DNA from 3 places in the Acidovorax sp. 106 genome. Region 3 is predicted to be linked to each of the others. Evidence: predicted binding sites of a transcription regulator. Region 3 holds the regulator's gene; each other region holds the start of a gene.

Region 1 (10,529 bases), 3.9 Mb from region 3:
GGGCGCAGCAAAAAGTCGGCCCGGCTGGGGCGTCCCACGGTTTCGTGCCCTTGCGCAAAGGTTTCGTAAATCAGCACGCCTCCGGGCGCCAGGCTGGCGAGCAAGGTGGGCAGCAGCGGGCGCCACAGGTAGTTCGTCACCACCACGGCGCCAAACTGCTGGCCTTGCAGGGGCCAGGGGCCGTTTTCGATGTCGGCGCAAATCAACTCACCCAACCCGGCGCAGGCGGCAATGGCCTCGGGCGAACGGTCTACGCCAGTGACGGTGTGGCCCTGGGCTTGCAGCCAGCGCATGTGGCGGCCCGCGCCGCAGGCCACGTCCAGAACATGGGCGTGCGGTGGAATCAGGTGCGTCCATTGCTGAACCCAGGCAGAGGGGGCTTCCGTGCCGTGCATGTGTTTTTTGCTATTAAATTGGTAGCTGCTAGCGCTTATCTATCAAGCGCTAGGGGCGAAAAATACCACAAATCAAAAGCACGACCAGACTTTGTCGGCCACCATGACCATGAAGTCTGGCACGGTGTACATCGCAAATACCGCAAGGCAAACAGCCACGGCCGCTAGCCAGCCCAACGCCCGCAGCCAGCCATGCCGGGCACTGGGGGCTGGCGGTGGTGAGCGGGTCTCGTTGGGGAGCATGGCGGATCGCTTTCGTTGCGTGCTGATCGGCTTCAGGCCGCGTGGGGTTGCGCCCGCTGGATGGGGGCTTCCTTGATCGGCAGGTTCACCAGCCCCGCCAGCACGCCCAGCGCAATGGCGATGTACCAGACGATGTCGTAGCTGCCCGTGGCGTCATACAGATAGCCGCCCAGCCACACGCCCAGGAAGCTGCCGATCTGGTGGCTGAAGAACACAAAGCCGCCCAGCATGGACAGGTGCTGCACCCCAAAAATTTGGGCAATGGTGGCATTGGTGGGCGGCACCGTGGACAGCCACAGTGCACCCATCACGGCCGAGAACACATACACCGACAGCGGTGACAGCGGCACCAGCAAGAAGATGGTGATGACCACGGCGCGGGCCAGGTAGATGAACGACAGGATGAACCGCTTGGGCATGCGCTGCCCCAGCGTGCCTGCGATGTAGGTGCCAAACACGTTGAACAGCCCGATCAGCGCCAGCGCATAGCTGGCCACCTGGGGCGACAGGCCATGGTCCTTGAGGTAGCTGGGCATGTGCACCCCGATGAACACCACCTGAAAACCACACACAAAGTAGCCCGCCATCAGCAGATTGAAGCTGGGGTAGCTGAAGGCTTCCTTGAGTGCGTGGCCAATGGTTTGCTCACGCTTTGGAGCCGCAGCGCCCTGAAACCCTGGCTCGCGCAGGCCAAAGGCCAGTGGCACGATCATGAGCACCGCCATCGACAACACCAGCAGCGCCTGCTGCCAGCCCAGCCCGGTGATCAGCCAGCCCTCCACAGGCACCATCAAAAACTGTCCGAACGAGCCAGCCGCAGCCGCCACACCCATGGCCCAGGAGCGTTTTTCGGGCGCAATCTGGCGGCCCAGCACGCCGTAGATCACCGCATAGGTGGTACCTGCCTGTGCTGCGCCGATCAGCAGCCCGGTGGTCAGCGCAAACAGCAGCGGGGTGGGTGACAGTGCCATGCCCGCCAGCCCCAGGCCATACAGTACGGCGCCCCCCATCAACACCCGGAAGGCGCCAAACCGGTCGGCCGCCATGCCCGCAAAGATGCCCATCACCCCCCATGACAGGTTTTGCAGTGCAATCGCAAAGGCAAACGACTGGCGGGTCCAGCCCATCTCTTGCGTGATCGGCTGCAACCACAGGCCAAAGCCGTGGCGTATGCCCATCGACAAAGTGACGATGGCCGCGCCGCAGGCCAGCACCTGGAGCATGGATAGTTTGGGAGGATTCATAGACATGCGGGGGAATGTAGCCAGATTGCGGCAAACGCGCTGGTACAGAAGCGACCAATACAGTTGGCAGCAGGGGCGGGGCTGCGGGCGGAGGGCAGCTGAGGCATTTGGGCTGTTGTTTTATCCAGCCTTTGTTGCGCTGCCGCACTACAATCCGCGCCATGGCTGCCAAACCCACTACTGTCTCCGCTAGCGAATATTCCGAAGGCTCGATCCGCGTGCTCAAGGGCCTGGAGCCCGTCAAGCAACGCCCGGGCATGTACACCCGCACCGATAACCCCCTGCACATCATCCAGGAAGTGCTGGACAACGCCGCCGACGAGGCTTTGGCGGGTTACGGCAAGAAGATCAAAGTCACGCTGCACGCCGATGGCTCGGTCAGCATTGAAGACGACGGCCGTGGCATTCCGTTTGGGATGCACCCCGAAGAAAAGGCCCCGGTGATTGAGCTGGTCTTCACCCGCCTGCACGCGGGCGGCAAGTTCGACAAGGGCAAGGGCGGGGCTTACAGCTTCTCGGGCGGCTTGCATGGTGTGGGCGTGAGCGTGACCAACGCGCTGGCTACGCGGCTCGAAGCCACCAGCCACCGCGAGGGCCAGTCGGCCCGCCTGGTGTTCTCGGGCGGTGACGTGGTCGAGCCGCTGGTGGCCCGCCCGCTGGAGGCGGGCGAGCGCAAGCAGGGCACCTCGGTGCGGGTGTGGCCTGATGCCAAGTATTTCGAGTCGAGCGCGCTGCCCATGGGCGAGCTGACCCACCTGCTGCGCAGCAAGGCGGTGCTGATGCCTGGCGTGTCGGTGTCGCTCGTCAATGAGAAGACGCGTGACACCCAGACCTGGCAATACAAGGGCGGCCTGCGCGACTACCTGATGCAGACGCTCAACGGCGACCCGGTGATCCCGCTGTTTGAAGGCGAAGGCTTTGCCGACAGCGGCAATGAGAGCTTTGCAGAAGGCGAAGGCGCCTCTTGGTGCGTGGCCTTCACCGAAGACGGCCAACCGGTGCGCGAGAGCTATGTCAACCTGATCCCCACCAGCGCGGGCGGTACCCACGAAAGCGGCCTGCGCGACGGTCTGTTCAACGCGGTCAAGAGCTTCATCGAACTGCACAGCCTGCTGCCCAAGGGCGTGAAGCTGTTGCCTGAGGACGTGTTTGCGCGCGCCAGCTATGTGCTGAGCGCCAAGGTGCTCGACCCGCAGTTCCAGGGCCAGATCAAGGAGCGCCTGAACTCGCGCGACGCGGTGCGGCTGGTCAGCGGCTTTGTGCGCCCGGCGCTCGAACTGTGGCTGAACCAGCACGTCGAATACGGCAAAAAGCTGGCTGAGCTGGCCATCAAGGCTGCGCAAACCCGCCAAAAGGCCGGCCAGAAGGTCGAAAAGCGCAAGGGCTCTGGCGTGGCCGTGTTGCCTGGCAAGCTCACCGACTGCGAAAGCAAGGACATCGCCCACAACGAAGTGTTCCTGGTCGAGGGCGACTCGGCCGGTGGCAGCGCCAAGATGGGCCGCGACAAGGAAAGCCAGGCCATCTTGCCGCTGCGCGGCAAGGTGCTCAACACCTGGGAGGTCGAGCGCGACCGCCTGTTTGCCAACAACGAAATCCACGACATCTCGGTGGCCATCGGGGTGGACCCGCATGGGCCCAACGACACGCCCGACCTGAGCGGCCTGCGCTACGGCAAGGTCTGCATCTTGTCGGATGCCGACGTGGACGGCTCGCACATCCAGGTGCTGCTGCTCACACTGTTCTTCCGCCACTTTCCCAAGCTCATCGAAACCGGCCACATCTACGTGGCACGCCCGCCGCTGTTCCGTGTGGACGTGCCTGCGCGTGGCAAGAAACCCGCCGCCAAGATGTATGCGCTGGACGACGGCGAGCTCACGGCCATCCTCGACAAATGCGCCAAGGACGGCGTGCCCAAAGAAAAGTGCCAGATCAGCCGCTTTAAGGGCCTGGGCGAGATGAACGCTGAGCAGCTGTGGGAAACCACGCTCAACCCCGACACCCGCCGTCTGCTGCCCGTGCAGCTGGGCGACATGGACTTTGCTGCCACGGAGGGGCTCATCACCAAGCTCATGGGCAAGGGCGAAGCCGCTGCGCGCCGCGAGTTGATGGAGCTGCACGGCGATGCGGTCGAGATCGACATCTGACGGGCTGAGCCACAGGCGTCCACGCTGCTTGCCATGACCTCATTTCGCAAAATCGGCCTCTTGCGCTGGTCTGTATTGGGTTTGTTGCTCTGCTTTTTGCAGCAACATGCCCATGCCGATCTGTGGGCGCATGTGGACGAGCGCGGGGTGACGCACTTTGCCGCCGAGCAGCTTGATGCGCGTTACCAGCTCTTCTTTCGGGGCACCGAGTTTGATTCGACCCGAGACATGCCTGCAGGCACACCCGCCACCCCGCACGGCATGCCCAGCACAGGTGCGCGCCTGCTGGCGTTTTTTGACATCTCGCCGGGCTACAAAAGCATCAAGCACCACTTGCGCGCCGCCGCAGAGCAGCAGGCGGTGGACTACGAACTGCTGCAGGCGCTGATTGCCACCGAGTCGGGTTTTGACGCGCAGGCTGTCTCGCCCAAGGGCGCGGTGGGCCTGATGCAGCTCATGCCCGCCACGGCCAGCCGCTTTGGCGTGCGGGCCGATGCCAAGCGCTCGCTGGAGCAAAAGCTGACCGACCCCGCCGTGAACGTGCCCACCGGCACGCGCTACCTGCGTTACCTGCTCGACCTGTTCCCTGGCCGCATGGACCTGGCCCTGGCGGCCTACAACGCGGGCGAGGGCGCGGTGCAAAAAGCCGGTAACCAGATCCCTGCCTTCAAGGAAACCCAGAATTACGTGCGCACGGTGCTGGCGCTGTACACCCAGCTCAAGCCGCCCGCCCCCGTGCTGGCCCAGCGCGCAGCGCCGGGGCGGGTGCGCATGCAATTGCAGGGCGGCGCCCAAGGCCGTGGCAACCTGCCGCCCGACACTTTGGTGGCGCACACCCGCGCCAGCAACGAACCTCTACCGACGACTCCGACCGAATGAGCGCTAACGAATGAGCGACCAACCCACTTTAGATTTCACCACTGCAGGCGACGACGGGGGCGACTCCCTGGGCCTGGCGGGCTATGCCCAGCGCGCCTACCTGGAATACGCACTGTCCGTCGTCAAAGGCCGCGCTTTGCCTGATGTGTGCGATGGCCTCAAGCCCGTGCAGCGGCGCATTCTGTATTCGATGGACCGCATGGGCCTGGGCTACAGCGGCCCCACGCGCAGCGCGGCGGCCAAGCCCGTCAAAAGCGCCCGCGTGGTGGGTGATGTGCTGGGCCGCTTTCACCCCCACGGTGACCAATCGGCTTACGACGCGCTGGTGCGCATGGCGCAGGATTTTGCCCAGCGCTACCCGCTGATCGACGGCCAGGGCAACTTCGGCAGCCGCGACGGCGACGGCGCTGCGGCCATGCGCTACACCGAGGCGCGCCTGTCACGCATCACCAGCCTGTTGCTGGATGAGATCGACGAAGGCACCGTGGATTTCATGCCCAACTACGACGGCAGCACGGAAGAACCTCGCCAGCTGCCCGCGCGCCTGCCGTTCGCGCTGCTCAACGGCGCCAGCGGCATTGCCGTGGGCCTGGCCACCGAAATCCCCAGCCACAACCTGCGCGAGATTGCCGACGCCTGTGTGGCACTCATCAAAACGCCAACGCTCAGCCAGGAAGAACTGCTGGCCATCGTGCCCGGCCCAGACTACCCTGGCGGCGGTCAGATCATCAGCAGCGCGGGCGACATTGCCGATGCCTACCGCACCGGCCGTGGCAGCCTCAAGGTGCGCGCGCGCTGGAAGATCGAAGACATGGCGCGTGGCCAGTGGCAGCTGGTGGTCAACGAGTTGCCACCCGGCGTGAGCACGCAAAAGGTGCTCGAAGAGATCGAGGAAATCACCAACCCCAAGGTCAAGGCCGGCAAAAAGGCGCTGAGCCAAGACCAGACCCAGCTCAAGGCCAGCATGCTCGCCGTGCTGGACGTGGTGCGTGACGAGTCGAGCAAAGACGCCCCCGTGCGCCTGGTGTTCGAGCCCAAAACAGGCAAGACCCCGCAGCAAGAGCTGATCACCGCGCTGCTGGCCCACACCAGCCTCGAATCCTCGGCCCCCATCAACCTCACCATGGTGGGGCTCGATGGCCGGCCCACCCAAAAATCCCTGCGGCAAATGCTGGAAGAGTGGATTGCCTTCCGCCAGACCACCATCACCCGCCGCACCCAGCACCGTTTGAACAAGGTGCTGGAGCGCATTCACATCCTCGAAGGGCGGCAACTGGTGCTGCTCAACATCGACGAGGTGATCGCCATCATCCGCCACGCCGAGGAGCCCAAGGCGGCGTTGATTGCGCGCTTCAACCTCAGCGACCGGCAGGCCGAAGACATTCTTGAGATCCGCCTGCGCCAGCTCGCCCGCCTCGAAGCCATCAAGATCGAGCAGGATCTCAAAGAACTGCGCGAAAGCCAGGGCAAGCTCGAAGACATTCTGAACAACCCCGGCTCGCTGCGCCGCACCATGGTCAAAGAGATCGAGGCGGACGCCAAGACCTTTGCCGACGCGCGCCGCACACTCATTCAGGCCGAGAAAAAGGCTGTGGCCGAAGTCAAGGTGGTGGACGAGCCGGTGACGGTGGTCGTCTCGCAAAAGGGCTGGGTGCGGGCCCGCACTGGCCATGGGCACGAGGCCGCCAGCTTTGCCTTCAAGGCGGGCGACGGGCTGTACGGCACGTTTGAGTGCCGCACCGTAGACACCTTGCTGGCTTTTGGCAGCAACGGCCGTGTGTATTCGGTGGCCGTGTCGCTGCTGCCCGGCGCGCGCGGTGACGGCCAACCCGTGACCACACTCATCGAGCTGGAAGCCGGCACGCAAGTGCTTCACTACTTTGCAGGCCCTGCCAACGCCACGCTGCTGCTGTCTAACTCCGGCGGCTACGGCTTCCTGGCGGCGGTCGAGAACATGGTCTCGCGCCAAAAGGGCGGCAAGGCCTTCCTCACGCTGGGCGACGGTGAAACCGTGTGCGTTCCGTCGCACGCCACAGGCACCACGGGCAGCAAGCCGGTGCTGCCCGCCACGCATGTGGCCTGTGCTTCTACGGGTGGGCGCATCCTCACGTTCGAGATCACCGAGCTGAAAACCATGGCCAATGGCGGCCGGGGCCTGATGCTGATTGACTTGGAAGACAAAGACCAGCTCGCAGGCGCTGCAGCCTACACGCGCAGCATTCGCCTGGATGGCATCGGCCGGGGCGGCAAGGTGCGTGATGAGACGCTGGAAATCCGCAGCCTGAACAACGCCCGCGCTGCGCGAGGGCGCAAGGGCAAGGCGGCCGACCTGGGCTTCAAGCCCAACGCGGTGACCCGGGTGGAATAGCCAGCCAGTTCTCAGTCATCGTACAGGCCGGTGGGTCTGTGAATGCCAAAAGCCAACCGCATGCGGTTGGCTTTTTTGTGCGCGGTTACAGGGGCTCACTCCAGTGCTTGGGGCCGCTGGTGGGCGTTGCAGGGCGCCTACCCGGTCGGTGCAGCGATGGAGTGTTGTCGATTGACACGGTGATCCGGACAAACCCCAGGAGGTATGACGAGATTGGCTGATAGGCTCAATTGTCTACTCTTTGTAACTGGATGTGCCTCGTGTCTTTTCCAATGTCTCTGCAGCCCACCAAGTTGTCCCATCGCATGGTTTTGAGTTTTGGCGTTGTGCTTGCCATCCTGGTGGGGCTCACGGCACTGGCGCTGCAACGCATTGGTGGGTTGGGTGACACCTTGGTGCAGGTGGCGGGCTCGGGTGCCCAGCGCAGCCAGGCCATTCGCAGCATGGAGCGTGAAATGGAGACCGTGGCCCAAATGCTGCCCGGTTTGCAGTCCAGCCCCTCAGACCGGTTGGCGGACAACCTGCGTTTGATTGAAACCTCGGGTAAAAAGTACATGGAGTTCAGCGATGTGGCGCGCTCTTTGACGCCAGAGTCGGATGGGCAGTCGCTGAATGACAAGGCGCGTGCCGCGGCCCAGGCCAGCCTGGAGATCATTGCCCTGGGGCGCAAGGAGGCGGGAGATAGCGGCGAGGGCGCCGCTGCGCTCATGGTGCGATTGAGCTTTTCGGCTGACAACGCCAAGTGGCAAGAGCGCTTGAGCGCATGGCGCGCAGGCGTGCGAGCGCTGGGGACTTGGGATGATGCGCAAGTCAACCAGACCGCAGGCGCTGCTGGCGGCATGGTGTCATCGGCGCGCTGGATGCTGACGGCAGGCGCCGCGCTGGCTTTGGCCTTGGCAGCGCTCATGGGCTGGCGACTGACGCGCGATGTGGTGGGCGGGTTGGACAGCGCGGTGCAGGCTGCCCACAACATGGCCCGACATGATTTGTCATCGGCCGTGGTGGTGCGCCGCAATGACGAAATCGGCGGCTTGCTGCAGGCGCAGGAGTTGATGCGCAGCAACCTCAATGGGCTGGTGCTGGGGGTGTCAGACGCTGCGCATGCCATCTACCAGACCTGTACGGAAATCAGCGAGGGCAGCTTGAACCTGAGCAATCGTGCAGAAACCACTGCCGCCACATTGCAACGCACCCAGGCGGTGGTGGATGGGCTGTCAGATTCGGTACGCCACAGCGGTCAATCGGCCAACGATGCCAATGCCCTGGCGACCCAGGCCCGTGAAGCCGCCCGCGCAGGCGAGCGCAAGGTCACCCAGGCGATGTCAACGATGCAGGACATTGAACAGGCCTCCCGCAAGATCGGCGACATCATTGGCCTGATTGACAGCATTGCCTTTCAGACCAACATCCTGGCGCTCAATGCAGCGGTAGAGGCCGCCCGTGCGGGTGAGCAAGGGCGGGGTTTTGCGGTGGTGGCCAGCGAGGTGCGCAGCCTGGCGCAGCGCAGCGCAGGTGCCGCCAAGGAGATCAAGGTGCTCATTGAAAACTCTCTGGACCGTGTGTCTGCTGGCGTGCAAGAGGTGCGCCAGACGGGCGATGCCACCGTGTCCATTCGGGAGTCGGTGGAACATGTGGCCCAGCTGATTGAGGGGATTTCTCGCGACTCTCAAAGCCAGTTCGAGCTGATCACCCAGGTGAACCGCGATGCGCTGGAGTTGGAGAGTTCGGTGCAGCAAAACGCCAGCCTGTCAGAGCAATCGGCTGCTGCCGCGCAGTCGCTCAACGATCAAGCGGCCAGACTGACCCACTTGGTGGAGCGCTTCAAGCTCCAAGGCTAATTTGCACGGGGCTGGCCTCAGCGCCTGACCCCCATGCTGCCGCGCGCTTCTTTCAGGGAAGGGGCGGCCTCTTTGGCTCAGGCCAGCTCAGCAATCAGTTCGATCTCGACACAGGCCCCCAGTGGAATCTGGGCCACGCCAAAGGCGCTGCGGGCGTGCAAGCCCTTGTCGCCAAACACCTGGCCCAGCAGTTCGCTGGCGCCGTTGGTCACCAAGTGCTGCTCGGTGAAATCGCCGGTCGAGTTGACCAGGCTCATCACCTTGACGATGCGCTGAATGCGGTTGAGGTCGCCGCCGGTGGCTGCGTGCAGTGTGCCCATCAGGTCAATCGCCACGGCGCGGGCGGCCAGCTTGCCTTCTTCGGTGGTGATGTTCTTGCCAAACTGCGCGGCCCAGGGCTTGCCGTCCTTGCGGGCGATGTGGCCGGAGAGGAACACCAAGTTGCCCGTTTGCACATAAGGCACGTAGGCGGCGGCGGGGGCCGACACGGGGGGCAGGGTGATGTTGAGTTCGCTCAGTTTGTCGTAAACGCTCATGGTGGACTTCCTTGGTTGATGTGCGCCATCGGCGCGGGAAAACGGTGCGAGAAATAGAGGCCCGGTGCTGGCAATGCCTGCACCGGGCAGCGGCGCCAAGTGTTACACAGCCGGGGCTGTGCACAGTGCGCGCGGGGCTGCTGCAAGGCGCATTAGCATCAGCCCATGTTTGCCATAAGCCCTTCTAATGTCCCGCCGCTGCTGCCCCGTGAGGTGGGCGAGGGCGACGCCGCCGCCACGGGGCAAGGAGCGCACGACGGGCATGGAGGACATGAGGGCCACGATGATTCGCGCCAACCTTGGCGCTTGCCTGCGGTGCTTCTGGGCGTGGTGGTGGGTTCGGCTCTGCAACTGTGGCAACCCATGCTCTGGCCGGTGGCGGTGTATGGCTGGACTTTGTGTGTGACCTTGGGCGTGGGCGCTGCGGTGGTGTGGCGCAAATCGCTGCGCAGGCGCTGGCGTGGCGGGGCTTTGCGCCCAGGGGCGGCACGGGCGCCTAGGTGGCTGGCGGGGTGGTGGGTGGCCGCCCTGGCTTGGGGGCTGGTGGCTGCCTTTGCCCTGTGTGGCTTGCGGGCCAGCTTGTTTGCCGCCCAGGGACTGCCTGCGGCCTTGGAAGGGCAGGACGTGCGTATCACCGCCTTGGTGGCTGCCATGCCCCAGCGCAGCGAGGCAGGTGTGCGCCTGCGGCTGGAAGTGGAGTCGGCCGAATGGGCGGAGGTGCCTGGGATGCCTGGCAAGGTCCGTCCATCCGATGGGCAGGGCGCCGCGCCGCAGGTGCCACGTTTGATCGATGTGTCCTGGTACGGCGGCGCGCTGCGTGACGCGCAGGGCCTGGCCGATTTGCAGCGACAGCCCCCCGAGTTGCGTGCGGGCGAGCGCTGG
Region 2 (10,529 bases), 2.8 Mb from region 3:
AACTCTGGGCCTGGGCATTCCAACGCACATCGGCAGGGCTCAGGTACAGCGCGCGCAGCACCGCCAGCATGGCCAACGAAGGAACCCCAGCCTTGTCATGGCTGAGCAGCAGCGGAACACGGCGAAGCACCCCGTCGCTGTCCGCAGCCCATTGCAGATGACCCACACCAGCCGCACCTGCCGCCAAACCCGCCAGCTGCACGGGCACAGCATCTGGGCCCAGACCTGCGAGCTCAGGCACGACACTGCGGTAAAAAGAAGGTGGCAATGGCGCGGGCGCGCCAGTGGAGGCAAAGCCAGCGGGCCACAGCACATTGCCCGCCAACGCCACACTGCGCACCAAGGCTTCTTGGGCACCCGGCGCAGCGGTTGCAGCCAAAGGGGCGGTGTAGACGATGGTTTTAGCGCCCCCCAAGGCCAATCGGTCGATCAAGGCCGCATGCGCCTCATCAGTCCAGCCGCCTCGCACAGCGGTCAGGCTGCGCGCATCAATATCGACCAGAACCACATCGGCGGGGGCCACTACCTTGGTCTGGGCCAAGGCAGAGTCGTACACCACCCGCTGCAACGCCGACAGTGCGCCCACCAGCCACAAAGCGCCCACCAGTACGAGAGCGATCGCCGCACAGATCCACCCGTCCAATCGCCCTGTCTTTGGCTTGCGCTCCGATGTGTGTCTGGCCACTTGCAATCAATGTGTAAATCTGTGAATGATTGTAAAAAAGCAAATTTCACGCCCGCCCAAACCGGGCTTCCAAACCCTGCCGAAACGGGCTTATCGCACGTATTCGGCAGCCGAAGAAGGCGGCGTTGCCGCTCTTTGTCGGACACACCACGGCCAGCGACAAAATTGTCAACATCACCCCATCTCTGCGCTCCACAGAAAGACCGCGCAGGAATCGCCAAAGCAAAAAAAAGCACCCGCCACCAATCGGTAGCGGGTGCTTTCAGCACCTGTGCATGGCCGCCAGAGGCAGCCCTCGCTGGGCTCTGATTACTTCAGTTGGGCCTTGAGCAGCTTGCCCAATTCCGAAGGATTGCGGGTGATGATGAAACCCGATTCTTCCATGATGGCGAGCTTGGCATCAGCCGTGTCAGCGCCGCCAGAGATCAGCGCGCCAGCGTGGCCCATGCGCTTGCCGGGAGGGGCAGTCACACCAGCGATGAAGCCCACGATAGGCTTCTTCATGTTGGCCTTGCACCACTGGGCGGCTTCGGCTTCGTCTGGACCGCCAATTTCGCCGATCATGATGACAGCGTCGGTGTCTGGATCGTCGTTGAAAGCCTTCATCACGTCGATGTGCTTCAGACCATTGATGGGGTCGCCACCAATGCCCACAGCGCTCGACTGGCCCAGACCCACTTCGGTCAGCATGGCCACGGCTTCATAAGTCAGCGTACCCGAACGGGACACCACGCCGATACGGCCCTTGCGGTGGATGTGACCGGGCATGATGCCGATCTTGATTTCGTCAGGCGTGATCAGGCCAGGGCAGTTGGGGCCCAGCAGCAAGGTCTTCTTGCCACCAGCGGCTTCCTTGGCCTTCATCTTGTTGCGCACTTCCAGCATGTCGCGCACTGGGATGCCTTCAGTGATACAGATGGCCATGTCCAGGTCGGCTTCCACAGCTTCCCAGATCGCGGCAGCAGCGCCTGCGGGCGGCACGTAGATCACCGACACGGTGGCACCGGTCTGGTGAGCGGCTTCCTTGACGGAGGCGTAGATTGGGATGTTGAAGATCGACTCGCCAGCCTTCTTGGGGTTCACGCCGGCCACGAAGGCGTTCTTGCCATTCGCGTATTCCTGGCACTTTTCAGTGTGGAACTGGCCAGTCTTGCCCGTGATGCCCTGGGTGATGACCTTGGTGTCTTTGTTGATGTAGATCGACATGTGTGTTCTCCGGGCTTACTTGACGGCAGCAACGATCTTGGTCGCAGCTTCGGCCATGGTGTCTGCGGCAATGATGGGCAGGCCGGACTCGGCCAGCATCTTCTTGCCCAGCTCTTCGTTCGTGCCCTTCATGCGCACGACCAGCGGCACGTTCAGGTTCACGGCCTTGCAGGCGGTGATCACGCCGGTGGCGATGGTGTCGCACTTCATGATGCCGCCGAAGATGTTGACCAGAATGCCTTCGACCTTGGGGTTCTTCAACATGATCTTGAAGGCTTCGGTCACCTTCTCGGGGGTGGCACCGCCGCCCACGTCCAGGAAGTTGGCGGGCTCGCCGCCGAACAGCTTGATGGTGTCCATGGTGGCCATGGCGAGACCTGCGCCGTTCACCAGGCAACCAATGTTGCCGTCCAGGCTGATGTAGGCCAGGTCGAACTTGGAGGCTTCGACTTCGGCCGGGTCTTCTTCGTCCAGGTCGCGAAAGGCCACGATTTCAGGGTGGCGGAACAGCGCGTTGGCGTCGAAGTTGAACTTCGCGTCCAGGGCCATCAGGTTGCCCTTGGAGTCGCAGTTCAGCGGGTTGATTTCCACCAGCGACGCATCGGTTTCCATGTAGCACTTGTAGATCTTGGCGAAGATGTCTACGGCTTGGTCGATGGAAGCGCCGGTCAGGCCGATGGCGGCTGCAACCTTCTTGCTTTGCTCGGTGGTGATGCCGACGATGGGGTCGATCATCTCGGTGATGATCTTCTCGGGAGTGGAGTGGGCCACTTCCTCGATGTCCATGCCGCCTTCGCTCGAAGCGATCAGAGCCACCTTTTGCGTAGCGCGGTCGGTGACCAGGGACACGTACAGTTCGTTCTTGATGTCGGCGCCGTCTTCGATGTACAGGCGACGGACCTTCTGACCTTCGGGGCCGGTCTGGTGGGTCTTGAGCTGCATGCCCAGGATCTCGCCAGAGATGCGCTTGACGTCGTCAATGGTCTTTGCAACCTTGACGCCGCCACCCTTACCACGGCCACCGGCGTGGATCTGGGCCTTGACCACCCACACGGGGCCGCCGAGTTTTTGAGCAGCTTCCACGGCTTCTTGCACCGTGAATGCAGGGATGCCGCGCGGAACGGGCACACCAAAATTGCGCAAGATTTCCTTGCCTTGGTATTCGTGAATCTTCATGAGGTCTCTCTCAGGGAAGGGTGGTAATTACCCGTTTGCCATGAACAGATTGTCTGGCCGCGGGCTTGGGACATGGCAACCCGCGACTGTATCATGCTGCAACGCACCATCCTTGTAGCAAACTTACGTACGCCGCAGGCCTTCCAGGTGCCCCTCTACCCTCTCCGGAGCTGTTCCATGTCCAAAGTCTTTATTGATGGCGAAGCTGGCACCACAGGCCTGCAGATCCGCGAACGCCTGCAAGCCATGCCGCACATCGAGCTGGTGAGCATTGCCCCCGAACTGCGCAAAGACCCAGGCGCCAAGCGCGCTTTGATCGAGACCGTGGACTTGGTGGTGCTGTGCCTGCACGACGATGCCGCCCGCGAAACCGCCGCCATGGTGGACGCCATCGAAGCCGCGGGTGGCCGCCAAATCAAGATCATTGACGCCAGCACCGCCCACCGCACGGCTGCGGGCTGGGTGTATGGCTTTCCGGAGCTGGACGCCTCGCAAACCCAGGCCGTGCGCCAAGCCACCCGCGTCTCCAACCCTGGCTGCTACGCCACAGGCGCCATTGCGCTGCTGCGCCCGCTGGTGGATGCGGGCCTGGTCCCCAAAGATGCTGCGTTGAGCCTGCCATCAGTGTCGGGTTACTCGGGCGGTGGCCGCACCATGATCGAGGCCTACGAAGCAGGCACGGCAGCACCCTACGAGGCCTACGCGCTGGGCCTCACGCACAAGCACATACCGGAGATCCTGCGCTACACCGGGCTCACACGCCGCCCCGTGTTCATTCCGGCCGTGGGCAACTTCCGCCAGGGCATGCTGGTGCAACTGCCTTTGCACCTGGACCTGCTGCCCGGCGCCCCCAAAGCCAGCGATCTGCACGATGCGCTGGCCAGCCACTACGCCCGCACCAACACGCCAGAGCAATGGGTCAGCGTGCTGCCGCCCACCGACGACTTGAAGCTGGCCGCCGACACCCTGGCCGACACCAACAAGCTGGAGCTGCGCGTGTTTGCCAACGAGGAACACCGCCAAGCCATCGTCATTGCGCGCCTGGACAACCTGGGCAAGGGCGCCAGCGGCGCTGCGGTGCAAAACATGCAGTTGATGCTGGGCCTGTAAACCAGCGCGGGCAGGAAAGAACCTGCCCACCGGTCAGGCGCGCCCGCCCAAGGGCAAAGTCACTCGTCGTCTGACGGTACTGAGCCCTGCACTGCGCGCCGCACCACATCGCCTGAAAACCCCCGCGTCAGCAAAAAGCGCATGTGCTTGGCGCGGGTTTGTGGGTCTGTTGCGGGCTCGCTAAACTTGCGGCGCCACACCTCGCGGGCGCGTTCCAGTTCGCTGCCCTGCAACTGGGCCACGGCGCCCTGCACGGCCTCTGCCCCCAGTCCTTTGGATTGCAGCTCTTGCCGGATGCGCGCCGCGCCCAGACGGCCAGCACGCCGATGCAGCACCGACTCCACCACCCGCGCCTCGTTGATGAAGTCTTTGGACTGCAAGTCATCGAGCACCGCGTTCAGATCTTCACCTTCTTGCACATGGGGGCTGAGCTTGCGCAGCAGCTCAGAGCGCGAATGCTCGCGCTGGCTGAGCAGCCGCAGCGCGCGGCCTTTGAGCGATAGCGTCGTGAATCCCATGTGGACGTTTAAATGCTTCTTTTTTGATAGCAGCCAGCGCTAGATTTATAAGCGCTAGCAGCCTTTTTTCTTCAAAACCAGAAACATCCAGCGTGAAACATCACTCGTCAGCAGTGGCCGCAGGAGCCTGCAACGCGCCGGGCAGCAGCGCAATACCCAGACCTTCGCGCACCTTGTTCTCAATCTCGCGGGCCAGGTCGGGGTTTTCGCGCAAAAACTCACGCGCGTTGTCGCGGCCCTGGCCGATTTTTTCGCCGTTGTAGGCGTACCAGGCACCGCTCTTTTCCACGATCTTGGCCGTCACACCCATGTCGATGATCTCGCCTTCGCGGCTGATGCCTTCACCGAACAGGATGTCGAACTCCGCCGTCTTGAAGGGTGGCGACACCTTGTTCTTGACCACCTTGACCTTGGTCTCGTTGCCGATGGCTTCGTCGCCCTTCTTGATGGTGCCGGTGCGGCGGATATCCAGGCGCACCGAAGCGTAGAACTTCAGCGCGTTACCGCCGGTGGTGGTTTCGGGGCTGCCGAACATCACGCCGATCTTCATGCGGATCTGGTTGATGAAGATGACCATGCAGTTGGTCTTCTTGATCGTGGCCGTGAGCTTGCGCAGCGCCTGGCTCATCAGGCGGGCCTGCAGGCCGGGCAGCGCGTCGCCCATTTCGCCTTCGATTTCAGCCTTGGGCGTGAGCGCAGCCACCGAGTCCACCACGATCAGGTCCACAGCGCCGGAACGCACCAGGCTGTCCACAATTTCCAGAGCCTGCTCACCGGTGTCGGGCTGGCTGATCAGCAGGTCAGACAGTTGCACGCCGAGCTTTTGGGCGTACTGCACATCCAGGGCGTGTTCAGCGTCAACGAAGGCGCAAGTGCCGCCCTGCTTTTGCATCTCGGCAATCACTTGCAGGGTCAGCGTGGTCTTGCCCGAGGATTCCGGGCCGTAGATTTCGACCACACGGCCACGGGGCAGGCCGCCCACGCCCAGGGCAATGTCCAGGCCCAGCGAGCCGGTGGAAACCACCTGAATGTCCTCAATCGCCTCGCCTTCACCCAGGCGCATGATCGTGCCCTTGCCAAACTGCTTTTCGATTTGCGCCAGCGCTGCCGCCAGGGCCTTGGCCTTTTCGGCGTTCACGGGAAGGGCGGGGTTGGTACCTTTGACGTCCATGGAAGGGCTCCTGAATAAAACGTTGTGATCTGTCTGGGTCAGTACTTGACACCACTGTTTTTAACAACAGCACTGGCTGCTTGATCAGTAATGTAGATGTGCAAAACAGGCAAGTAAACAGTTTTTTAGTCAGTTTGCCTTACCATCTACCAACCGCTGTGTGGACGCGACGTACCGCTGCCGCGCACCAGGTTTTGAACGCCCCCCGGGACGACTGGAGCCCCCCATGAACAGCACGCCCCACCACCCTGCCCCGTCTGACGATGCCTGGCGCCAGACCCACCTGGGCCGGCTGCTAGGCCACGCCATGCGCCGCTTTGACGCCCGCGTGCTGCAGCTCATGGCCCGCAATGTGGAAGTGCCTCTGGCCCTGTCGAACCTGGCTGCGCGCGACCAAGTGGGCGCGGCGCATATTCACCTGACGCGCCACCTTGCTCTGGGGGGCGACCGGTTGACCGACTTGGCGCAGCGTGCAGGCATGACCAAGCAGTCGATGGCGCAACTGGTGGACCAGTGCGAAGCGTGGGGATTGGTGACCCGCGAGAACGACCCGCACGACGCCCGGGCACGCCAGGTGTGTTTTACGCCCACCGGGCTGGCGTGGCTGCAGGGGTTTCGTGATGCGGTGACGCAGGCGGAGGCGGAGTTTCGCGCCGAGGTGGGCGACGATGTGGCCACGGTGGTGGCCATTGGGCTGGAGGCGTACGCAGGCGGCGGCAACTAGCCCTGCAAGGTCATAAACACAGGTCCGCCAAAACACTGAACCCCAGGCACCACTGTCAACGACAGCCGCGCCTGGGGTTCAGTGAAAAGGCTTTCAGGGGAGCGCGCAGCAGCACCGCGCTGGCGGCCTACCGTGCCCCTGAACGCCTCAACATCAATGGGCTGTGTTGGCGGCAGCTTGGCCGGCAATGCGGCTCACATCGCCACCCAGGCGGCGCACTTCGGCCACAAACTCGGGGCCGCTGCGCAGGCGGCGGTATTCGGCTAGGCGGGCTTCGTAGGCGGGATCGGCATCGGGGGTGCGGTCGCCTGCATTGGCTTGGCCCAGGCCAGCGCGGTTCCACAGGTTCAGGTCGGCTTGCACTTCAGCGCGGCTCAGTGCGGGGCCTTGGGCGACGGGCTCGGCGCCCACCCATTGCTCGGTCAGCAGTGTGGGGGTGGCGGCCGAAGCGGCACCGGCAAAGGTGGCGGCAGCCACAGTGGCGATAGCGATCAGGGTCTTGGCGGCAGTCTTGGCGTTGGTCATAGCAGTTCTTCCTTTGGAGTGATTCCTGCAGTGCGTGATTGCGTTCTGCATGGGAAGAAGTTTCCGTTTTGGGTGCGTTGGCGTATGTGCGTAAACGCACAGGTTTTGCGAGGTTGCCAGAGCATCAAGCCCCCGCGCACCACGGCCGCGCCGCCATGCTCATACGATCAAAGGCGGCCCCAACAGCTGCGACGGCCGCTTCACATGCAACACCTGCAGCGGCTGCGAACGCCCGCGCACCTGCACCTCTTCGGGCATGCCCAGAGCGTCGGCCACGCCGGCCAGGCGGGCCGACTCCAGCGACAGCACCAGCCGCGCGCCCACCACTTTGGAATGGTCTTGCAAGCGGCTGGCGGTGTTCACCACCTCGCCCACGGCACTGAAGGTGGTGGTGTCTTCATAGCCCACCTGTCCCAGCGCCACGCGGCCTGCGTGCAGGCCCATGCCAAAGTCCAGCGACTGGCCAAACTGGGTGCGAAAGGTCTCGCTCCAGGCGTCCATGCGCTGCTCGATCAACGCAGCAGCCTGCACGGCCTGGCGGCAGGCGGTGGGCAAATCGGTCTCCAGCCCAAAGATGGCCATCACGCTGTCGCCAATGAACTGGTTGGCCATGCCACCGCTGTCTTGTACGGCCGCACCCACGCGGGCGAAGTACTGGTCCAGCATCCAGGCCAGATCAAACGGCCACTGCCGCTCGGCCATGCCCGACCAGCGGCGCAAATCCACAAACAAGATGGCCACCGGCCGCTCTTGTCCCAGGCGCCCAGGCAGCGGGGCCTGGCCGGGCTGGAACAGGGGCGTGACCTGCACATCGCCGGTGGGGCGCAGCTGGCAGGCCAGGCGCACGCCCGGCGGGGCCTGCACGCGGGCCAGCGTGGTGCGCTCGTCGCGGCCAGGCTCGGGCACATGGGCACTGGGCCCATCCACCCGCACGCGGCAGGTGGAGCAGCGCGCCCGCCCGCCGCACAGCGCCAGATGGGCAATGCCGTGGCTGCGGCTGGCCTCCAGCACCGTAAAGCCACGCGGCACTTGCACAGCGCGGTCGGGGTAGTGCAGGGTGATGGGCCCGCCCCCACGGCAGCGCCGCAAGGTGCGCCATGCCCAGCGCAATGCCAACAGGGCGCCCACGGCAGCCACCCAGCCCCAGCGCAAGGCATCCTCCAGCCAGGCCGACGCCGCCACGGCCTGCGCGGTGCGGCCCGAGGGCGGTGGGGGCAGCGCGCTCACCTCCCAGGCAATCTCGCGGGCCATCGACAACAGGCCCAGCGCCGCCAGCACCGGCAGCAGCACGGCCCCTGTGAGCAAGGCGGGCTGCCAGCGCCGCCACACCGGCCGCCCGCGCATCGCCATGTGCAGGCCCAGGCAGCCATGCCACCACGCCGTGATGAGCAGCAGCGACTGCAGCACCAGGTTCTCGGGTCGGGCCAGGCCGTTCACCATGCGGCCGTAGGGGGGCGATGCGCCCATGGATTCAAATGCCCAGCGCGTGGCGACAAAGTGCCCCGCCAGCAGCAGCGGCAAGCACAGGCCCAGTGCCAGCCGCACACCCTCCACCCACGGCATGCGCAGGCTGCGCCGCTGCCACAGGGCCACGCCTGCCAGCGCCAGATGCGTGAGCAGCGCGCCATACAGCAGCACCGTGCCCGGCACCGAATGCCACCCGCTGCTGATCACCTCCAGCAGCGCATCGGCCACCTGCAGCGACACCAGCCCCGTGGCGTGGTTGCCCAGGTGCAGGGCCACGTAGCCCCACAGCACCAGGCCACTGCCCCAGCGCACCTGGCGGAGGGAAGGCAGGCGCGAGCGGATCAGGGCAAGGGACATGAAAGGGAGGGGATGGAAAAGGTCAAAACACAGGACACAAAAATGCAATGCGAGGGCGAGCCCCCTCACAAAGAAAGGCCCCACAGGCGGTATCACCGACAACGCGCCCCACCCGCAACGAAGCCCACCACAGAAGCCCAGTACAGCACTGAATTCTGAAGCTTGTGAGCATAATCCGCCCACTTAGCACACCTCTGCGGCGCCAGCCTTGGGGACTGCGCCCACCCTTTGGTTCCATGAACGTTCCATGAACGCACCGCAATCCCCCCGCTCCACCCTGGCCCTGCGCCGCATCGCCCTGTTTGAAGGCCTGGGCGAAGCCTGCCTGGACCGCATTGCCGCCGAGTGCGACTGGCGCACGGTGGAGGCGCGCACGCCCCTGTTCACCCGCGCATCGCCGGGTGGCGAGGTGTACTTTTTGTGCGCGGGGCGCGTGCGCATCACCACCTATGCGGCCAGCGGGCGCGAGGTCACGTTTCGGGACTGCGAGGCGGGCGAGCACTTTGGCGACCTGTCGGCGATTGACGGGCAACCCCGCTCGGCCGACGTGGTGGCGCTGGAGGCCTCGGTGCTGGCCAGCCTGTCGGCCCCCGCCTTCATTGCGATGCTGGAGCGCGAGCCCATCGTCGCCCTGCGCATGATGAGGAACCTCACGACCCTGGTGCGGCGCCTGACCGAGCGCGTCATCGACCTGAGCACCCTGGGCGTGCAAACCCGCCTGCACGCCGAGCTGCTGCGCTTAGCCCATGCGGGCGGGGTGCCCAGCGACAACGCCGCCCGCATCGACCCCGCCCCTGCCCACGCCGTGCTGGCCAGCAAAATCAGCACCAACCGCGAGCAAGTCACCCGCGAGATCAGCGCCCTGACCAAACGCGGTCTGCTGCGCAAGGACGGGCTGCACGCCCTGGTGGTGACCGATGTGCAAGCCCTCGCCGACCTGGTGGCCGAGGTGCGCGGGGACTGAGTACCCCGGCGTTGGCACACCAGCGCCCGCCAATTGCTATATTTTTCATAGCTACTTGCGCTTGATATACTTGCCCTGGAGCCTGTTTTCGCCTTGAATGCGCACCCGTGCGGCGCGCAGCGGCCCTGCCCCTGCCGGGGTGAATACACCGCTCCACCGGCCCAAGCCGCCATACTGAGGGAGCCCTGCGCGCCCCCGGATGCCGGTCCGGGTGGCCAGGCCAGCCACCCCCATCAACAGATGCCTTGCCTATGCATGCAGCTTTGACCCCACAACCCCACACCACCCAGCCCGGCGCCGCCAGCGCGCCCGCCACCCCATCGCCAGCGGCCACGCCCGCCATGGTCACCACCGTGCCCGGCACCAGCGCCCTGGTGTTTGACTCGCCCCACAGCGGCACCCACTACCCCGCAGACTTCCGCTCCGCCTGCAGCCTGCCCACACTGCGCCGCGCCGAAGACACGCACGTTGAAAAAATCTACGCCTTCGCCCCCGCCCTCGGCGTGGCCTGGATCGAAGCCCACTTCCCCCGCATCTACCTCGATGCCAACCGCGACACGCTGGAGCTGGACACGGCACTGCTCGACGCCCCCTGGCCCGACCCCGTCGCCACCGACCCCACCGTG
Region 3 (10,529 bases):
TGGCGGGCCTGCTGGCCGCACAAGCCCAGGCCAGCATGGGCACAGCAGCCCACCCCATCGCATCGAGGGAAGACTACCTGAACCCCAACGTGGTCAAGGTCGTGCTGGACGCCCAGGGCCTGGCCTATTATTTCAGCCGCGCGCCCATTCCGTGGTCGCGAGACCATTCGAACACCGCTTGGTGGGATGCCGCCACCCAAAGCCCTGTGGCCCACAGCGCCACAGGCTTTTCGCCGCTGCGCCATGTAGGCATCTACAGCTACCGTGCAGGCTTTCTGCGGCAGTTTCCCCAATTGCCCGTCGCCCCCACCGAGGCCGTGGAGGCCCTGGAGCAACTGCGCGCGCTGTGGCATGGGCACCGCATCGCCGTGCACATTGCGGCTACAGCGCCCGGCCCTGGGGTGGACACACCGGAAGATTTGGCAAAAGTCCGCGCCTTGCTGGCCCCCGCCAACCCCCGTCACTGAGCAGGCTGTACACAGGGAAAACACAGTCGCCAAAGCAGCGGCAGCGTAAGGCTGTACCAAGCTGTCACATGCTATCCTTGCCCGCAACGAGAGCACGGCATCCCGGGCGGACTTTCACGCCCCCGCCAGCCCTGCCGCACGATTTCTAACCTTGAGGACCTCCATGAGACTGATTCTGTTGGGCGCGCCTGGCGCCGGAAAGGGCACGCAAGCCACCTTCATCTGCCAGAAGTACGGCATTCCTCAAATCTCCACCGGAGACATGCTGCGCGCCGCCGTCAAGGCCGGCACGCCCCTGGGTTTGCAAGCCGATGCTGTGATGAAGGCTGGCGCACTGGTCAGCGACGAGCTGATCATCAATCTGGTCAAAGAGCGCATTGCCCAGCCCGACTGCGCCAAGGGTTTCCTGTTCGACGGATTTCCCCGCACCATTCCCCAAGCCGATGCCATGAAGGCTGCTGGCGTCAAGCTGGATTACGTGCTCGAAATCGACGTACCTTTTGAAGCCATCGTGGAACGCATGAGCGGTCGCCGCTCGCACCCTGCCAGCGGCCGCACCTACCACGTCAAGTTCAACCCACCCAAGGTGGAAGGCAAGGACGATGTGACGGGTGAAGACCTGATCCAGCGCGACGACGACAAGGAAGAAACCGTCAAGAAGCGCCTGCAGGTCTACAGCGACCAGACACGCCCCTTGGTGGACTACTACAGCAACTGGGCACAACAAGAGCCCACACAGGCCCCCAAGTACCGCGCCATCAGTGGCACTGGCACGGTGGATGAGATCACCGCCCGCGCATTTGAAGCGCTGAGCCACTGATCTCTGAGGGGCACCTGTCCCGATCCATCCCGGCGGTAAACCGCCAAGATAAAACCCCTTGCCGCAGCGCTGCAGCAAGGGGTTTTTTCTATGCCCTGCAGCCCTGTCCGCAGACCTGCCTAAACGGGGGGCTGCAGTGCCAGATCACACAGCTTGCGCCCCATTGCGTGACATCAGGTCCAACACCAGTTGGATCCGCGCCTTGATGGGCGACAGCCCCGCTGCTCCGGCAAAGTCGCCTGTGGGCCCCACCAACGTGTGCCCTTGTCCACACCGGGTAGCGGTCACCACGCAAACGCCCTGCTGCTGCGCGCGCAGCAAAGCCTCCTTCAGCGCATGGTGGATGGAGCCATTGCCCGTAGCGGCCACCACCAGGCCCTGCACACGGGCATTTACCAAGGCATCCACTGCACGCCCGCTGGCGCCTGCCCCGCTGCACACCACCTCCACCCAGGGCCAGTCGGCAGCGGGAGGCATCCTGTGCAGCAACACAGCATGGGCTCCCCGACACCCTGCACCGGGCTCCCGCGCCCAACGCACCTGCCCCTCCTCCACCCACCCGCACGGCCCCGCCTCTCCTGAAGTGAAGGCATCTACGCGGTAAGGAAACGCCTTGTGCACATGCTCTGCAGCATGCACAACACCCGCAGCCACAGCCAGCACGCCGCCCACGCGGGGATGGGTCGCCACAGCGATGGCATCCAGCAAATTCTGAGGCCCATCGGGCGTCAACGAACTGGCCGGGCGCATCGCACTGACCAGAACGACAGGCTTGGAGGCGTCCAACACCGCGCTCAGAAACCACGCGGTCTCTTCCAGCGTATCGGTGCCGTGGGTGATCACCACCCCCGTCACGTCGGGGTCTGACAGCAACTGTTGGCAACGCATTGCCAACGTACGCCACACATCCCACCCCATGTCTTTGCTGTCGATCTGGGCAATTTGCTCAGACTCCAAAACATGCCCTTGCAACGCCTTGCCCAGCCCCGGCACGCCTTGCAGCAAGTCAGCGACCCCCACCTCCGCCGCTTTGTAACCTACGTTGTCCTCCGCACTCGCGGCCTTTCCGGCAATCGTGCCGCCCGTCCCCAAAACGACGATTTTTTGCGTACTCACTTGCGCACTCCAAAAAACTGGTGAAAAATACAGGTACTGGATTAAAAAACAGTAGCCCTAAACCCTCAGCAAGCCGCAGACACAGTCATGTTCGACAACCCCAAACTCACGGCCCGGCAACAACAGATTCTGGACTTGATCCAGACCGCCATCGCACGCACAGGGGCCCCCCCTACCCGTGCAGAGATCGCCACAGAGCTGGGTTTCAAGTCGGCCAACGCGGCAGAAGAACACCTGCAGGCCCTTGCACGCAAAGGCGTCATCGAGTTGGTCAGCGGCACGTCGCGTGGCATCCGGCTGCGCAGCGACACGGTTCGCGCCATCAATGCCGCCAGAGGGCAGCACTTTGCGGCACCGCTGCAGCAAGTGTCTCAACTCTTCCTGCCGCTGATTGGCCGCGTGGCTGCTGGCTCCCCCATTCTCGCGCAGGAACATGTGGACCAAACCTACTGCGTAGAAAACAGCCTCTTTCAGCACAAGCCAGATTACCTCCTCAAGGTGCGAGGCATGTCCATGCGCGACGCAGGCATCATGGACGGCGACCTGCTGGCAGTGCAGGCCACCAAAGAGGCACGCAATGGCCAAATTGTGGTGGCCCGCCTGGGCGACGAAGTCACCGTCAAACGGCTCAAGCGCACCGCCAAGGGGGTTGAGCTTTTGCCCGAAAACCCCGACTACCCTGTCATTACCGTACGGCCTGGGGAAGTCTTTGAAATCGAGGGATTGGCTGTAGGCCTCATCAGAAACACGATGCTGATGTAAACCCAACACCAGATGCGCAGCCCCTCAGGTGGCGGGCGTTTGACGAGGTTGCCACACCTTGTCAGCCCTGGGGAACGCTGTGTTTTTGAAATCCTGCCTATGTTCATCCACCGATCTTCGGAGTATTCACATGGGAATTGGATCTTTGACTCTCTCCTCGTTCGCCTCGCCCCTGCAAGTGCTTTCACGCTGGCTCGCACCCAGGGCACTTGGCCAGGTTCCACTTGGCGACGAGGTAGCCCTTGGCAACGCGGCCTTGGGCAGCGAGCAGGCCAACCCGTGCAAGTTTGCCCAAGGCTTGGTGCTTGAAACGCCTGCACCGCATGCTCAGCGCCCAGACCACCCCAAGGCCCATGCTCCAGCCCGAAGTGCATGCGTGGCAGCCGAGACAAAGCTGGCGCATCGCCCACTGCCCCACAGCGCCCATGCACTGCGTCGTCCCCCTGCGCGGCAAGTGCTACGGGTTGTGCACTCGTCCTGCAATAGCGGCTTCGACAAGTTGTTTATCTCGGGCCGAATGGCCGACGTGTGTGCAGAACTGGACAGGCTTGCAGCGCGAGAAACCTTGGCCTGAAAGCTGAGAGCCTGTTTCAGATCTCGCAGGGGATCGTAAACAGGCCCTTGGTTAATCCAAGAGATCAAACTGCCACACCACACATCGCGTTGCATTTAACTGCGCCATCGTTTGTTGCCCACGCCACCTGAGGGCCGCGCGGGCAAGGCACAATATCGGGATGAATATTGTGATCCTGGACGATTACCAAGACGCAGTGCGCAAGCTCCATTGCGCCACCCGGCTCGACGCCTACACCGCCAAGGTCTACACCAACACTATCAAGGGGTTAGGCCAGTTGTCGGTGCGTCTGCGTGATGCAGACATCATCGTGCTGGTGCGCGAACGTACGCAAATCACCCGCCAGTTGGTTGAAAAACTGCCTCGGCTCAAACTGATTGCGCAAACTGGCAAAGTGGGCAGCCATATCGATGTGGCTGCCTGTACGGAGCGCGGAATTGCAGTGGCGGAAGGTGTGGGCTCTCCAGTAGCCCCCGCCGAGTTGACCTGGGCGCTGGTGATGGCGGCCTCTCGCCGCCTTCCTCAATACATCGCCAACCTCAAGCATGGCGCTTGGCAGCAGTCAGGACTCAAAAACGCATCCATGCCCCCCAACTTTGGCGTTGGAACAGTGCTGAGGGGCAAAACGCTGGGCATTTGGGGCTATGGACGCATTGGGCAATTGGTGGCGGGGTATGGCCGAGCATTTGGCATGAATGTGCGCATCTGGGGCAGAGAGGCCTCAAGAGCCCAGGCGCTGAGCGATGGCTACCAGATTGCAACCACCCGCGAGGAGTTCTTCTCCCAGTGCGATGTCATCTCCCTGCACTTGCGGCTGAATGAAGAGACACGCAGTATTGTTTCTTTGGAAGATTTGTCCTGCATGAAGCCAACAGCACTGCTGGTCAACACCTCCCGAGCCGAGTTGGTGGAACCCGACGCACTGATTGCTGCGCTCAATCGCGGACGCCCCGGCATGGCGGCGGTGGATGTTTTCGAAAGCGAGCCCATCCTGCAAGGGCATGCTCTCTTGCGGCTGGAAAACTGCATCTGCACGCCCCACATTGGGTACGTGGAACAGGACAGCTATGAGTTGTACTTCGGAGCAGCCTTTGACAATGTAGTGAACTTCATCAAAGGCACGCCCACCAACATTGTGAACCCTGGGTCACTGCAAGTGCGCCGCTAAGGGCAGGAACCAGCCCCTCTGGTCCAGGGCTTTTCGACGTCATTCGGGTCATCAAAAACAAAGGCCCCCTGCTTGCTCCAAGCAGGGGGCCTTTGCGCATCAGAAGCTACTGAACGGATTTAGTTCAGAGGTGTCTTCTTGCCATCCTTGTACACGTACAAGGTGATGGCGGGGTTCTTCATTTCGCCATTGGGCTCAAACTGGATCGTGGATGTCACGCCCTTGAAGTTGGACTTCAGCAATTCTGGGGTGTAGACCTTAGGATCGACCGAGTTGGCACGCTTCATGGCATCCACCAGCAAGAACGTCGCATCGTAGGTGTAAGGGCTGTAAACCTGGAATTGGTTAGGGTACTTGGCATCGTACTTGGCCTTCCAGGCCTTGCCGCCAGGCATCTTGTCCAGCGATGCACCGCCTTCAGCACAGATCACGTTGGCCAAAGTCTTGGCGCCTGCTGCCAGCTTGGCAATTTCAGAGGTGCACACGCCGTCGCCGCCGAAGTACTTCACATTACCCATACCCAACTGCTCCATCTGGCGCAGCATGGGGCCGGCTTGTGGGTCCATACCGCCGAAGAAGATAGCATCAGGGTTCTTGGACTTGATGGCGGTCAGGATGGCCATGAAGTCAGTCGCCTTGTCGGTGGTGAACTGCTCATCCACAACCTTCATGCCCTTGGCTGCGGCTGTCTTCTTGAACACATCAGCCACACCTTGGCCGTAAGCAGTACGGTCGTCCACGATCGCAACGGTCTTCAGCTTCAGGGTGTCGATAGCGTAGAAAGCCAAACCGGAACCCAACGCATTGTCATTGGCGATGATACGGAAGGTGGTCTTGTAGCCTGGCTTTGTCAGGTTGGGGTTGGTCGCAGCGCCCGTGACGTGGGGGATACCGCAGTCGTTGTAAACCTTCGATGCGGGAATCGTCGTACCGGAGTTCAAATGACCCACAACGCCAGCAACCTTAGCATCGCACAGTTTTTGTGCAGCGGCTGTCCCTTGCTTTGGATCAGCAGCGTCATCTTCCGCCTGAAGCTCAAACTTGATCTTCTTACCGCCGATGGTGACACCTTGGGCGTTCAACTCTTCAATGGCCATGCGAGCGCCATTTTCGTTGTCCTTGCCGTAGTGAGCCTGCGCGCCAGAAACAGGAGCCACGTGACCGATCTTAACCACCTGCTCTTGTGCAGAGGCCACACCGGCAACAGCTGCGATAGCAGCAACCACGGTCAGTTTCAACTTCAATTGCATATCAATCTCCAGTAAAGATAAACGCTGAGAATTTTTCTTGTGTCTCAACGCAGTGGAACATATCGCAATTTACAGGCCAGCTCATTAGGGAACACGATTAAATGCAGGGGAAACCACAGGGGAATACCCTGTCATCCTTGAGGTGCGTCAGGGTCTGCGCTCGCCAGCTCGTCGGCCACGGCTTCATAGACCGCATGGCGCACCACGGACTCAATCTCTTCGCGCAAGCGTGGCAGCACCGATCTGGTTTGCTCCTGCACCACCGTGGCGATGGCTTCACGCAACCGCTGGTCCAGCACCACATCCACGCGCTGCATCACCCGATGAACCATGTACTCCTCAGTTCCCTCAGGCAACGATCTAGCGGGCGGACGCACGTCAACGCGGGCTTCTTTGGCAAAGGCCATGGGGGCCGGGGAAGCCACCGCTGGCATGGAGGAGCCCAATGCACCCGCCCTCACTCCTGAAGCAGATACCGGGGCCGGGGCCGTCGGAGCAGAACGCGCAGCGCCTAGAGAGCCCCCTTTTCCGTCCCCCGAAATACCCCGAGCAGCCGGGCTTGGCTGCGCAGGGAGCGCCTTAGCAGAAAAAGAACCTGTAGCTCCCCCCCTCACCAACGGGGTGCCCGAAACCTTCTCCTCAACCCCTGGAGTGGAGGGAGCCACCGAAGCAGGCACAGGCTTTGGCACCGATGTAGGGGCTGCGACACTTTGCCCTGATGGGGCTTGCACCACTTCGGTGAGTGTCGGGACAAAACGCGGTGGGACTCTGGGAGGTGCCGTGGACATTCTTCACCCCCCCTTCAACACCAAATCGTGTCGAACAATCGCGTAGCCACGCGCCGCATAGTGCTTCCATCGCAGCCGTGCCTGGCCCCTGTCTTGTTCATCGGTGGAGCTCACTACCTCAATGAGCCGAGAAAACCGCTCAAACGCAGCAGGCACTTGAGCGCCTAGATTGAGCAGCACGTCCTGGTGCGGCGTTGCACCCAACTCAGCAGACAACACGACTGGCGATACCGCCAACTGGTCCTCATCGGCATCGTCGAAGCAGTGCGCAACAAAGTCCTGCGGCGACACCGACCAAAGCATGCGATCCAGGTCCACCAAAACAGGTTTGGGTGCCAAGATCACCAGTTGGGCTCCCGCTCGCTGGACCTTGCGCGCAAAGCGGCACGCATAGGCCAGTTTGTCTGGCGCATTGAAGTGAAAGGCGATCTCTGTCATTGGCTCAGCTGGCTGCCGATGCACGCTTTACAGGCTTGGCGCGGGGTTTGGCTGCAGGTTTTGCGCCTTCTTGAGCCGCTACAGCGGCCTGCGTCAGCAGGTACTGAAACAACAAACCCACAGGACGCCCAGTAGATCCCTTGGCCGCCCCCCCCTTCCATGCGGTGCCCGCAATGTCCAGATGCGCCCAGGGGATGTCTCCTACAAATTTTTGCAAGAACTTGGCAGCCGTAATAGAGCCACCAGCCCGCCCAGCCACATTGCCCATGTCAGCAAAATTGCTCTTGAGTCCATCGGCATAGTCATCGTCCAGAGGCATGCGCCAGCACAGGTCCAGCGACGCGTCACCCGCCTGCTGCAAAGCCAGGGCCAGGTCATCGCGGTTGGAATACAGGCCACTGCGCACGCCCCCCAGGGCAATCACGCAGGCGCCAGTCAGGGTGGCAATGTCAATCAGCGCCGCTGGTTTGAAGCGCGCAGCGTACGTCAGCGCGTCACACAACACCAAGCGCCCTTCGGCGTCGGTGTTCAAGATCTCGATGGTCTGGCCGCTCATACTGGTCACCACATCGCCCGGTTTTACCGCACGGCCATCGGGCATGTTCTCGCACGCCGGGATCAAGCCCACCACATTCAATGCGGGCTGCAGCTCAGCCAGGGCCTTGAATACCCCCAGCACACTGGCAGCACCACACATATCGAACTTCATCTCGTCCATCTCGCCTGCAGGCTTGATGGAGATGCCGCCGGTGTCGAAGGTGATCCCTTTGCCCACCAGCACCACCGCAGGGGCATCCTTGGCTGCACCACGGTAGTGCAATTCAATGAACCGCAGGGGCTGCTCCGCCCCCTGGGCCACGGCCATGAAAGCGCCCATGCCCAGCTTTGCCACTTCGGCAGGGCCATGCACCTTGCATTGGACGCGAGGCTGCTTGGCCAGCGATTTGGCGGCCTCGGCCAACATCGTCGGCGTGGCATGGTTTGCGGGCCTGTTGCCCCATTCACGGGCAAACTCAACGCCGGCAACCAATGCCACTCCTTCATCAAACTCTGACCGGACCTTGGTGACATCAAAGACCCCCACCACGCAACGCACCAAGGCTCGCGCTTCTGCTTTGGACTTGGTGGTGGTGTAAACATAGCTGGCCTCAGCCACGGCCTGGACCAAGGAGCTGACAGCGGGGCCGGACAATGCAACGGAAGACACCACAGCCATGCGCTTGACCTGAGGCCCCTTGAGCAAGGAAGACAGCGACAGCACCGCTTGGCGGACAGCACGCGCAGACCCATCACCCGCGCCCAACAACACCACACGCCGGGCAACAGCTGCTGGCGCGTTGTAGCACTGCAGCACTTTGCCCAGCTTGGCACTGAAGTCACCTTGCTTAATGGCTTGCCCTGCCAAGGCCGACAACGGGTCCTTGCCAGCCTTGAACTCCTCAGTCACCAAAACAGCCAACAAGTCGCATTTTTCGCTTGCGGCGGCATCCAAATCCAGTTTCTTCAGATCAAAGTTCATAATCGGTGTTTTCCTTCGAGCCAATGTTATTCGATTCATCTATTCGCAAGGAGCTGGCGCGCAGCTTCGGCGCGACGCTGGTGGTGCTGGTCACCGTGGTCATGACCATGATGCTGATCCGCACCCTGGGACAAGCCTCACGGGGCAGCGTCAATCCCTCTGACGTCATGCTCGTGATGGGGTTTACCGTGCTCGGTCAACTGCCCATCATTCTCAGCCTGAGCCTGTTTGTTGCGGTGGTCAGCACACTCTCCAGAATGTACCGTGAGAGCGAGATGGTCATCTGGTTTGCCAGTGGCCGTGGGTTGGTCAGCCTTCTGCCACCTCTGCTGCGCTTTGCCTGGCCCGTCATGGCCGTCATCGCCGTGCTATCGCTGGCAGTCTGGCCCTGGTCCAACACCCAGATCCAGGAACTGAAAACCCGCTACGAACAACGCAGCGACATTGACCGCATTGCCCCCGGCGAATTCCAGGAGTCGGCCAACGGCAGCCGGGTGTTCTTCATTGACAAAGATGCACCCGACACCCAGGCTGGCAACAACATCTTCATCGCCACGTCGGTAGGCGACAAGGAATCCGTGACCAGCGCACACAGTGCACGCATGGAAATCAAGGGCGAGGACCGTATCGCCATCTTGATCAACGGCCAACGACTGGAATCCACCCGAGACAAGGCGGGCCTCAAAGTCAGCGAATTTGAAGAATATTCCACCCGCATTGGCTCTGCACCGCCGGGCGCTGTGGAGGAGTTCTCCGTCAAGACCCGCTCCACCCCCGCCTTGTTAGCCCAGCCGGTGCCCGCCAACTTGGCAGAACTGGGATGGCGCGCGGGCCTGGCGCTGGCCGCGCTCAATTTTGTGGTGCTTGGCCTGGCGCTGGCCAGCGCCAACCCCCGAGCCGCGCGCAGCACCAGCATGGTGCTGGCGCTCTTTGCTTTCATCATCTACTACAACCTCATGACATTGGGTCAAAGCTGGATTGGCTCCGGCCGCATGGGGCTGGTCGGGTTCATGGTGCTGCTGCACGGTGGCACGCTGGCCGTAGGCCTGCTGCTGCTGGCCATCCGGCACAACCAGTGGACGCCTAGCCGCCTGTGGGCACCAAGGAGCCCTGCGTGAACACCTTACGCCGCCTCATTCACCGCGAAGCTGTTTTTGCGGTCACCTTCGTGACCATTGGCTTTTTGGCGCTGTTCTTCTTCTTTGACCTGGTGGACGAGCTGCGCTGGATTGGGCGCACCGGGGAAAACGGCTACCAGCTGTCGCACGCCCTGCTGTTCGTGACGCTCAGCATCCCCAGCCATCTCTACGAGCTGCTGCCCATCACGGTGCTTATTGGCACCATCTTTGTGATGGCGCGCCTGGCGCAAAGCTCTGAGTTCACCATCATGCGCACCAGCGGCATGGGCCCTTGGCTGGCCCTGCGCACCCTGCTCACCTTGGGCGGTTTTTTTGTACTGGTCACCTTTGCTGTCGGCGACTACCTGGCACCACTGACCGACAAGGCCGCCCAACTGATCAAGGTACGCCACCTGGGCAAGCTCAGTGCAGGCGCCACAGGGGCCTGGCTCAAGGAGAAGCAGGACAACCACTCCTACGCCGTCAATGTGCGCGCCATTGGGCCAGAC

What was found. The regulator LexA, encoded in region 3, represses DNA repair genes until DNA is damaged. The targets are predictions, from matches to a motif close to ACTGTATNNNNATACAGT.
Region 1: the regulator LexA is predicted to act here: its motif matches at 1,994-2,011, upstream of C8C98_RS02450 (DNA topoisomerase IV subunit B).
Region 2: the regulator LexA is predicted to act here: its motif matches at 5,920-5,937, upstream of recA (recombinase RecA).

The regions. Positions count from the first base shown of each region.
Region 1 covers NZ_RCCC01000001.1:556,145-566,673, reverse strand. Annotated here, with positions in the region: gene C8C98_RS02460 (bifunctional 2-polyprenyl-6-hydroxyphenol methylase/3-demethylubiquinol 3-O-methyltransferase UbiG) at 1-395, opposite strand, end outside; gene C8C98_RS21735 (hypothetical protein) at 468-638, opposite strand; gene C8C98_RS02455 (MFS transporter) at 671-1,888, opposite strand; gene C8C98_RS02450 (DNA topoisomerase IV subunit B) at 2,044-4,026, shown strand; gene C8C98_RS02445 (lytic transglycosylase domain-containing protein) at 4,060-4,905, shown strand; gene parC (DNA topoisomerase IV subunit A) at 4,916-7,273, shown strand; gene C8C98_RS02435 (methyl-accepting chemotaxis protein) at 7,546-9,111, shown strand; gene C8C98_RS02430 (RidA family protein) at 9,189-9,647, opposite strand; gene C8C98_RS02425 (DNA internalization-related competence protein ComEC/Rec2) at 9,813-10,529, shown strand, end outside.
Region 2 covers NZ_RCCC01000001.1:1,662,441-1,672,969, forward strand. Annotated here, with positions in the region: gene C8C98_RS07370 (CHASE2 domain-containing serine/threonine-protein kinase) at 1-643, opposite strand, end outside; gene sucD (succinate--CoA ligase subunit alpha) at 995-1,891, opposite strand; gene sucC (ADP-forming succinate--CoA ligase subunit beta) at 1,907-3,067, opposite strand; gene argC (N-acetyl-gamma-glutamyl-phosphate reductase) at 3,245-4,177, shown strand; gene recX (recombination regulator RecX) at 4,237-4,695, opposite strand; gene recA (recombinase RecA) at 4,796-5,866, opposite strand; gene C8C98_RS07400 (MarR family winged helix-turn-helix transcriptional regulator) at 6,093-6,590, shown strand; gene C8C98_RS07405 (DUF4148 domain-containing protein) at 6,744-7,115, opposite strand; gene C8C98_RS07410 (adenylate/guanylate cyclase domain-containing protein) at 7,275-8,939, opposite strand; gene C8C98_RS07415 (Crp/Fnr family transcriptional regulator) at 9,187-9,903, shown strand; gene C8C98_RS07420 (N-formylglutamate amidohydrolase) at 10,155-10,529, shown strand, end outside.
Region 3 covers NZ_RCCC01000001.1:4,473,795-4,484,323, forward strand. Annotated here, with positions in the region: gene kdsB (3-deoxy-manno-octulosonate cytidylyltransferase) at 1-467, shown strand, start outside; gene adk (adenylate kinase) at 631-1,287, shown strand; gene C8C98_RS19660 (asparaginase) at 1,432-2,403, opposite strand; gene lexA (transcriptional repressor LexA) at 2,491-3,165, shown strand; gene C8C98_RS19670 (D-2-hydroxyacid dehydrogenase family protein) at 3,900-4,907, shown strand; gene C8C98_RS19675 (branched-chain amino acid ABC transporter substrate-binding protein) at 5,027-6,157, opposite strand; gene C8C98_RS22245 (hypothetical protein) at 6,289-6,945, opposite strand; gene C8C98_RS19685 (DNA polymerase III subunit chi) at 6,949-7,383, opposite strand; gene C8C98_RS19690 (leucyl aminopeptidase) at 7,388-8,902, opposite strand; gene lptF (LPS export ABC transporter permease LptF) at 8,926-10,020, shown strand; gene lptG (LPS export ABC transporter permease LptG) at 10,017-10,529, shown strand, end outside.